Regions from separate parts of the Neobacillus sp. NPDC093127 genome, predicted to be linked through region 3. Evidence: riboswitches for the same ligand, from Rfam matches in the RefSeq annotation. Region 3 holds a riboswitch; each other region holds the start of a gene.

Region 1 (3,280 bases), on a different contig from region 3:
TCGGTCCATTATTAGAAATATCGATTGTGATGTGCTGATTATCTTTTAAAAAGCTAACAATATTTATTGTTGGGTGCTCATGCTCATGATGATTAAAGACATCAATGGCATTAAAAATGATATTTATAAAGACCTGTCTAATTTCGTCAGCATAACCATTTAGTGTAATATCTTCACATAAATCCTTATTTATTTTAACTTTACCATCAAGAATACTTGGATAGAGAAAGTTTAGTACTTCATCAATAAGCTTATTCATATTGAAATCAGATTTTTCTTTGCCGATTAATTCTTTTTTCGATAAAAGCAGGAACTGGGAGATACGAAAATTTAGCTGATCCAGCTCGCTCGAAATAATTTCTAAATACTTCATATTTGGATAATCTGCTTTTAGTAATTGAATAAATCCCTGAACAGATGTAAGCGGGTTCCTAAATTCATGAATGAAACTTGATGTCATTTGTCCAAGGAGTGTTAACCGATCCTGATGGGTTGAATCAATGAACATAGTTTTTTCTTCAATGATTTTGTTTTTGGCCTCTGTATAAAAAGAAACGGCAAAATAAAGAAATTTATCGAAGCAGAAATTAATTTTATTCATTGATTCCTGCAGTTCCGGCCAAGGAATACCCGTTTTACTTAAATAGCTGTATAAAACCGTTCTGCCTAAATTGACATTATAAACAAAATCACCAATGTTAATATTAGCCATTACTCTTTCATGTGAAATTTTTTTTGCAAGATTTTCAAGCATCGTTAAGATTTCCTGTTCATTCATCTGATGCATTGTTAATACTACGTTAAGAAGGGCTTTAGCATTTTCCTGAATTTCACCTAAATAAGGGTCCCCTTTAGAAATAACAGTTGAATTACCCCATTCTATTAATAAATTCTCTTTATTTTTAGCAAAAAAGGCAATTAAATCGGTTTGTTCATCTATAAACATATTAACCCCCTCTGTCCAAACATGATTACAAAGATAATTCGCTTATTATTAGTAAAATCCTTTATTAATTGAAATAAAAAAAATTTCCCAATATTAGTTAGATAAATCTGATTTGATAAATAAAATCATAGGTTTTCAACATGGGTGGAATATTTTCCTTGTAAAGGCGCTAAATCAATAGTATATTCGATAGGGAATCAATTGAATATTTCCACAGGGGGGGCTGCTTTAGGCGGCTGAGAGTGAACGTTGAGAGTTCTGACCCTATGAACCTGTTAGTTAACACTAGCGTAGGGATGTGGTTTGCCGGATCGTAAAGCAATGCAGACAATTCCTTATGTCTCATTGCTTTTTTTTTCGTTTAAATTTAGGGGCACCATCTTGTTTAAGGAAGATATCAAACGAATCCAAAACGTTTAATAGGGGGAAACAGGAGTGAACAAAAAGAGAAGTAACACACTATTTATCGCCGAGGTGGCTGTTTTTTCAGCACTTGCCTTTTTATTGGATTTTGCCGCCGAGCTGCTTTCATTAAAAATTTGGCCGCAGGGCGGGTCTATTTCGATTGCTATGGTGCCGATTTTTCTCATGGCCTATCGCTGGGGAATACGTGGCGGATTATTAACGGGATTCTTACTTGGGCTTCTCCAAGTAGTCCTTGGATTCGGGAAAATTTATTTCATTGTTCAGGGGATTCTCGACTATTTTATTGCCTTTACAGTTGTGGGGTTAGCCGGTTTAGTGGCCGGAAAAATTAAGAAATCCTATGATGAAGGAAATAAGGGGAAGTGGATGACCTATGTAGTAATAGGGGCATTTGTAGGAAGTTTATTGCGTTATCTTTGTCATGTTATTGCCGGTGCTGTCTTTTTCGGGGAATATGCTCCAAAAGGACAACCGGTTATGATTTACTCTCTAGGTTATAATGGAACATATATGCTCCCAAGCTTTGTGATTAGTGCCATTATCGTGATTCTCGTCATCGGTGCAGTACCAAAGAGAGTAATCCTTGGAAAAAATTAAATATAAATAAAAAAAAAGGAAGAGAAATATTCTCGCTTCCTTTTTTTTTTGAAAACTTTTCGAACAATTGTCAAATTTACTATGCTTATTACCCTAAAAAAGTGTTAAAATACATTTAGAAAGATAATCATTCTCAATTAACATAGATAAGGGTGATATACATGTTTGGATCGTTAAAAGCAGGAGATAAGGGAAAGATTATTGACATTTCTCATGTTGGTCACCTGGTACAAAGACGTTTACTAGATTTAGGGATAACAGAAGGCTCAGAAGTGTGCGTGAAATGTGTCATGCCATTTGGCGGCCCGATTATGATTGAATCCTGCGGACAATGTGTCGGCATCCGCCGCCGGGAAGCAGTACAGATTGAAGTGGAGAGAATATAATGGAAATCGCGCTTATCGGAAACCCCAATACTGGGAAAACTTCCTTGTTTAATAATCTAACAGGTTCCTATGAGTATGTCGGTAACTGGAGCGGTGTAACCGTTGAAAAGAAAGTTGGCGTTTTCAAAAATAATATTGGCCATTTAATCGATTTACCAGGTGTATACACTCTTAATCCGTTATCAAAAGATGAAGGGGTGGTTACTTCCTTTTTCTTGAATGAATCTGTTGACCGCCTGTTAAATATATTGGATGCTTCACAATTAGAACGAAATTTACATTTAACCCTGCAATTACTTGAATTTGAAAAGCCAGCTCTTATTGGTCTAAATATGATCGATGTGGCTAATAAGCGTGGAATTCATATTGACGCTTCTAAGTTATCGGAAGTTCTTGGTGTACCGGTCGTCCCAGTCGTGGCAAGAAGTGGAAAGGGCTGTGATAAGCTCGTCGATGTCATCGCCACAAAATCGATTCAGCCAACGAAAAAGAACCTCGTTTATTATGGAAAAGAGGTTGAGGAAGCAATCACTTTGTTGACTGCTGAAATAAGCGGAAAAACTAATCATTCTGCGCGTTTTCTGGCGATTCAGTATTTTGAAGGAAATGACTATGTTAAAGACTATGTTAATAGTATTGCAGACGCCGAAAAGCTTGAGGCAATTACCGCACATTTAGAATTACAACTTCAGAAACTTTATGAGAGTAAATCAATAGCAAACTTCATCTATTTAAAAAGAAAAGAAGTCATTGAGATGATCGTTGCTGAAGTAGCTAAAAAAAGTAATTCGGATATCCCGCTCTCAGAAAAAATTGACAGCATCGTAACTAATCGCTATATTGGGATGCCAATCTTTTTGCTGCTGATGTATTTGATGTTCATGCTGACATTTGATTGGTTAGGAACACCATTATCCGATGGCTT
Region 2 (3,280 bases), on a different contig from region 3:
CCCGAATGAACGGGAGTAAGTGCAATAGAATAGCTGTAAGTAACCCGATTACTAAACCTAATGCAAAGCCGAGTAAGGATAACTTGATCGTTGATAATAAATCTGGGAAAAAGTTAGACCAGCCATCGAAACCCTCGTAAAATATTTTTGTCGGAGTGGGTAAAAGCCAATCCGGAACTCCAGATTTAATCGCAACTGTTTCCCAACCAATGAATAAAAGGAGGAGAACCAATAACGGTCTCCACCCTTTCGCTATGATTTTCATCATTATCTATATTTCTCCGTAAGCTGATCCATGGAGATGCCTGATGGCTGGTACAATACTTTTATTTGGGAGATAACGTTACTGCTGCCCATCTCAATCATGCGATCATTCATTTTCGTGATCACCTGCATTAATTGCTGTAAATCGCCCTCCATTGTGGTTTCAAGAGGATGGACCTCGAATTTTACACCTGACTCTTGAATCACTCGGATTGCTTCATCTACATAAGGAATAACACTTTCGCCATTTTTTGTTTTTGGAATGATTTGAATACTGATCAGTGAATTTGTCATTTCATTTCCCCCTTATTGTGGTAAAAATTTATTTGTAAATGCTTTATTAGCAACAAGCTTTTTCTCAAGAAGTCCATTGTCAAACATCCATGTAGCATAATTTTCCCATACTTTTTGTTTTTGCTCGCCCCATCTTGGTGCATCATCTTGATATTTAGTGGCAAGCCATTCTTGACTTTTTTTAACAAGCTTTGGATCCAGGTCGGGCACTGCCTTAATTAAAATATCGGCAGCATCGGCTGGATGTTTAATTGCAAATTCATACCCTTTGGAAGCAGCTTTTACAAAAGCTTTTACTGTATCTGGGTTTTCTTTTATCATGTTTTCATTCGTTGCGAGCACTGGTGTGTAATAATCGAGCTTATCAGAGTAGTCTGTTAGGTATACCATATTGAGCTTTTCTCCACGTAACTCTGCCTCAACACCAGTCCAGGCATAATAAATCCAAGCGAAATCGATGTCTCGTTTCACTGCTGTAAAGAAATCAGTATCTCCCATATTGACAATCGAAACTTTATTTACATTGGCATTTTCTTTTTTCATTAAGGAAGAAATAACTGATTTTTCAACAGGTGAGCCCCAGCCACCATATGTTTTACCTGCAAAGTCCTTTGGTGAAACAATGTTTTTTGAAGTTGGTGAGGCAAAACCAGATGTATTATGTTGAATAACGGCTGCGATGGAAACAAGTGGAACCCCTTGTATGCGTGCTTGTGTGATCGATTCCTGATAGCTTACGCCAAACTCTGATTTACCTGAAGCGACAAGCTGATCTGCTCCAGCATCACCTGGCATAATGATGTCTACATCTAATCCTTCATCTTTAAAATAGCCTTTTTCTTTTGCCACATATAAACCGGTATGATTTGTGTTTGGTGTCCAATCTAGTACGACAGATACCTTTTTCAGAGATTGTTTGTCTTTCTCTTTCGATTCTGATGCTGAATTCGAATTGCTACAGCCCGCAATCATGAATAATGAACATATTGCGATTAACCACTTCTTCATTCCTATTCCTCCTATGTACATAATAAAAGCGCCCTAGGGGAGAACCCAGGGCGCATATAAGCAAACAATTTTATTTGTTTAAGAATATGTTCCCTCCGCTGGTCTCAACCAGATCAGGTTCTAAGAGTCAGCATCTTAAGGATGCTATCTCAACCGGCAACACCGGTCCCCCTACAATTCTAGCTATTAAATTTTATTCCAAACACATTATAACAGAAACCTTTATTTTGAACAGTGCAAAAAATGGAAATTTGTTAGAAAGGAGTGAAACGAAGAAATTATTATATTAAAAAGCTGGAAATGAAGTCGTTATTAACAATTACGTTGAATATAAGTGCCCCACTTAATATATTATCTTTACCTGTAATAACAAATTGTAATAAGCTAAGAGAAATAGGAATGAAACGATTTAGCTAAAGAAATGAAAAATATAATTTAAGGCTCATCGAGACTTGGTTAAATGATATGGAGGTTTTTATATGGAGCAACTACATAAATTAGATTATGAATCACCAATTGGAGTAATTGAGATAGTGGGGACAGCCGAGGGAGTTTGTTCAATTATGTTCTCTGAGAGGGAGCTAGCAGAAAATAGTAAGCAGGTCGAGACTCCTAAAGTATTAGTGGAGTGTTTTGAACAATTGGATGAATATTTTAAAGGGGTGCGTCAGGAATTTACATTCCCCTACAACTTTGAAGGAACAAACTTTCAAAAAACAGTGTGGAACGCGTTAACGGAAATAGCCTATGCTGAAACGGGATCCTACAAAGATATTGCTGTTTCGATTGGAAATGAAAAGGCCATTAGGGCAGTTGGCAGTGCAAATGGAAAAAACAAGTTAAGTATCGTGATTCCATGTCATCGGATTATTGGTTCAAATGAAATTAACCGGATATGCTGGTGGATTGTGGCGAAAGGAATGGCTGCTTAAACATGAAAAAACGTTCAAAAGTATCTAAGTTAGCAGAAAAAAAGCACGCAGGCTGTAGTTCCTAAGGAAGTACAGCCTGCAGGAGTCCCCTCAGGAGTCTCCCGGTTCCCCTGCCGATTGTGATGAAGATGAGCCTATCTACTAATTTTTTGACAGCCCTATTTACGAGGGGGTTCAATATGAAATGAATTAAGCGTTATCTTTTCTCGTGAATTATAACAATACAATGAACTAATTAATCCTCTTCAGCATATGCTTCTGCTGTCGTATCTCTACACTCCCAGCATTCAGTTCGATTCCGCTCCATAATTGATAATTCCTTTCCACAAGAAATGCAATAATCCACAGGTAATGATTCCCCTTTCTAGTGAAAATGTTTTATAAATATATGATTGCAGATATTAAAATATGCCCATTAAATCTTAAGGTGTGACCTACCTACTGAACTTTAAACAGCCCTGGGTTGTTTGTTCGATAAGCATCTCGTCCCATTGCTCATTAGCGATGCATTGTCCACATTCCGATATCCTTAAAGCCAAATCGCTTATAAATACGGCCTGCTGCAGGATTATCATAAAAAAGACAAAGTGTTTTACCTTCGTCAAGGACATCCTTAAATAACTTTTGCATGATTCCAGTTGCCAGGCCCTTACGGCGATATTCCTTTCGAGTACAGACGCCTACAATCATCGCCGACATCGAATTTTCCGCTGTTGTTGACACACAGGAAGTAATGACATCATTGTCAACAGTATAATAGGTTCTTGCTGTGTTGGATTCCA
Region 3 (3,280 bases):
GGTCCATTTCCCTGACCAATCACTAATTCATCTTCAATTGCTGCTTGAATAAAATCCTTCGCTGTTAAAACAGCTTGATAAACGTTGGAGCCTTTAGCCAATTCAGCAGTAATGACGGATGAGAAAGTGCATCCTGTTCCATGTGTATTCTTTGTTTGGATACGCTTACTTGTAAAAGTGTAGAACTCGGCACCATCAAATAATAAATCTGTTGATTCAGATTTATTTTCATCATGACCGCCTTTAATAACGATATTTTTCACACCTATTTCATAAAGTCGTTTGGCTGCCTCCTTCTTATCACCATATGTCCGAATCACCATGCCAGTCAGCACTTCCGCCTCAGGAATATTCGGAGTCACCACTTTAGCCAGCGGCAATAAATTCTTTTTCATAGAAAAAATGGCTTCCTGCTGGAGCAAGGAGGCACCGCCTTTTGCAATCATCACAGGGTCAACAACCACGTTCTCCCATTGATATTTTACGAGTTGTTCCGAAACGGCCTCGATGATTTCTGCGCTAAAAAGCATTCCTGTTTTCACCGCGTCTGCACCGATATCCTCCCCGATGGCCTCAATCTGTTTGGCAACTGCCTCAACCGTCATCGGATATACCGCATGAACTCCCAATGTATTTTGGGCCGTGATAGCAGTTAAAGCCGACATGCCGTAAACCTCTAATTCTTGAAATGTTTTCAAATCAGCCTGAATCCCAGCCCCGCCGCCCGAATCGGAACCCGCAATTGTTAATGCCTTTTTCATATTACATTCCTCCGCTCATTTTATTAAATAAAGCATATAAATTAACTTCATCTCCCGAAACCAATGACAATTGATTTAAAAATTCGATTTGGAAACTGCCCGGCCCCAGCTCCGCTGTTTTCTCGGCTGCCTGTTCCGCCGCAATGCCATAGTAAGCTAGAGCAGCTACAGATGCCGTGAGCAGATCCTTTTCCACTCCCGCAAAAGCTCCAATTACAGAAGTTAATAGGCAGCCGGTACCTGTTACTTTTGTCAAAATCGGGTGTCCATTGGCAACTGTATATGTCGTTTCCCCGTCTGACACGACATCCTCCTTTCCGGTTACGACGACGACACAATTTAATTTTTGGGCAGCGGTGGTGGCGAGATCAAGGAGGTTCCCTTTTGCATCTCCTGCATCAACGCCCTTAATTTCCCAATCCTCGCCAACAACATTGGCGATTTCGGCCCCATTCCCTCTAATCACTGAAACATTGACTTCGTTCATGATTTTTTGTGCGGTTTCGGTTCGATACCTGGTAGCACCCGCGCCAACCGGGTCAAAAATGACTGGAATATCGTGCTTATTAGCGGCATTTCCAGCCAGGATCATTGCCTCCACCGACTGTGGGTTTAACGTTCCAATATTCAAAACTAGTGAACTAGCAATCTGTGCCATATCTGCTGCCTCTTCGATGGCGTTGGCCATGACTGGTGATGCACCGAGGGCAAGAAGCCCATTTGCCGTAAAATTCGTGACGACAACATTTGTTATGTTATGGACAAGCGGGTTTACCTTTCTTACTTTTTGTAAAGTCTCAGATAATTTGATTTTTTCCATTTTAATCTCTCCCTTTTTTAAAAATAAAAAAACCAGATCCCCCAAAAAGGACCTGGTTAGTAAGCATGAGAATAAAATCACTTCACTCGACTACTTTCCTACGCTGGTATTACCCAGATCAGGTCCGAAGGGTTAAAAACTAAACGTTTTCTCTCAGCCTGAATACAGGGCACCCCTAGTAGATACATCACATATTAAATTATGTTCATATTAGCGCTAAATAAATTGGATGTAAAGGAAATTATTCCAATGATTAAGCTCTTTTGGGAAAAAGCTTAAAAACATTGCAGGATAAAACTAACATTTTCGAACCGTTTATTTTTAAAATCGTCTTTGTTCATGCAGTCGCCTTGATTAGAAACCTATTTCATCATATTAAGTTTCATCCTTTAGCTATATATCCATTTCCTTTTTTAGCTTTTCGCGAAATCCATAAGCTCTTTTAGTTCATTTGTAAACCCCTTAACCGCACGATGATCAACCACTGTAACTGGGACACCCATAAAACCAAGTTTCTCCACTTCCTTTTGATATTGAGAATTGGCAAACACGTTTCTGGTTTCAAATGGAATCCCTTCCTGTGTTAGTACTTTTTTGACCATATCGCATTCTATGCAGTCATTTGTCGTATAAACGATAACCTGTTTTTTCATTTTTCATTTTCCACTCTTTCTAAGTTTTTCGTATGTTATGCAGGAAATTGGGAATGCCACTCCTTAACTCGATAATTGTCAGTTCTTGCGCTTTCCCAAGCAATATTTACATTATAAACGATGACCAATAAAATACTATATTAGCAGTACAAAAGAAACAAATCACATCAAATTCTCGAGGATCACTCGAATAAATTACAAAAAAAACCAAAATGTCCACCTGGGGTGGACATTTTGCCGAAAGTGTCTTTTTGTGGTGCCTGACACCCCTTCTTTTAACCGTTTTGGCAGTTTTCATGTATGGGCTGGTATATTTTTTTGATAAATTTATTCATTAAATCCGGCAGTATTCTTTTACGTCTTGTCACTAGGGCAGTGACCATCGCCTTTTTTTCATCCTTTGACACATTCCAGTCATCAGGGATTACTTCAACGATTTCCTCTATTAATAAAATGGGAATGGTTTGAATTAACTCCAATTGCTCGATAAATTGTGTCTCATCCTCAATAAAGGAAGCCATTATTTGATGGGTTGTACTTTTTAGCAATTCAGTCGGGAGAGTTTCTAGATCAAATTGATTCCAGCTATAGGATCCGAAAATTTCGGCCTGGTCAATAATCGCTAACCGATAAGAATTCGCGGTTTCTTCTCGCAAAAGAATGTTCTTCCTCGTGCGGTCCCGATTACAAAGCCAGTAATCTAATAGAATGATTCCTGCTAACGTCTGGTGATTGATAATCTGGCTAACATTGGAAACCTGATGTCCATCCAAACAATTGGGAATATACAACGAAGCAAATTGATGTTGTGCAAGGCTCATCTCACTAAGCTCTGGCACTTGTGCAGAGAATTCTGGTGGAATTTCGATTATTTTCGCAAAGGGAATCGGGAGTCCAAGGTATCTTCCTAAGCCATATCCGACCCATTCATTTGGTAATGATTTTTCAAAACCAGGCTGAAAATATTTCACGACATAGTCTTTACCATCACTAAAAGTGATTAAATGAGCATTCGATTTTCCTTCTAGTTTCCTAAGATAAGTAAG

The links. A riboswitch is a leader RNA that binds a small molecule or an ion and turns the genes downstream of it on or off. The one in region 3 is predicted to bind thiamine pyrophosphate.
Region 1: it holds a riboswitch for thiamine pyrophosphate, as region 3 does, so the genes downstream of both, thiT (energy-coupled thiamine transporter ThiT) here and thiM (hydroxyethylthiazole kinase) in region 3, are expected to answer to the same signal.
Region 2: it holds a riboswitch for thiamine pyrophosphate, as region 3 does, so the genes downstream of both, ACIQCO_RS24330 (ABC transporter substrate-binding protein) here and thiM (hydroxyethylthiazole kinase) in region 3, are expected to answer to the same signal.

Annotation. Positions count from the first base shown of each region.
Region 1 covers NZ_JBIVOP010000006.1:198,623-201,902, reverse strand. The annotation lists gene ACIQCO_RS10970 (histidine kinase N-terminal domain-containing protein) at 1-946, opposite strand, end outside; TPP riboswitch at 1,153-1,260, shown strand; gene thiT (energy-coupled thiamine transporter ThiT) at 1,382-1,969, shown strand; gene ACIQCO_RS10960 (FeoA family protein) at 2,131-2,355, shown strand; gene feoB (ferrous iron transport protein B) at 2,355-3,280, shown strand, end outside.
Region 2 covers NZ_JBIVOP010000025.1:60,853-64,132, reverse strand. The annotation lists gene ACIQCO_RS24340 (ABC transporter permease) at 1-268, opposite strand, end outside; gene ACIQCO_RS24335 (thiamine-binding protein) at 268-558, opposite strand; gene ACIQCO_RS24330 (ABC transporter substrate-binding protein) at 571-1,566, opposite strand; TPP riboswitch at 1,640-1,749, opposite strand; partial or broken gene ACIQCO_RS24325 (methylated-DNA--[protein]-cysteine S-methyltransferase) at 2,046-2,526, shown strand; gene ACIQCO_RS24320 (GNAT family N-acetyltransferase) at 2,997-3,280, opposite strand, start outside.
Region 3 covers NZ_JBIVOP010000013.1:87,620-90,899, forward strand. The annotation lists gene thiD (bifunctional hydroxymethylpyrimidine kinase/phosphomethylpyrimidine kinase) at 1-761, opposite strand, end outside; gene thiM (hydroxyethylthiazole kinase) at 763-1,581, opposite strand; TPP riboswitch at 1,660-1,768, opposite strand; gene ACIQCO_RS17740 (glutaredoxin family protein) at 1,995-2,234, opposite strand; gene ACIQCO_RS17745 (HipA family kinase) at 2,510-3,280, opposite strand, start outside.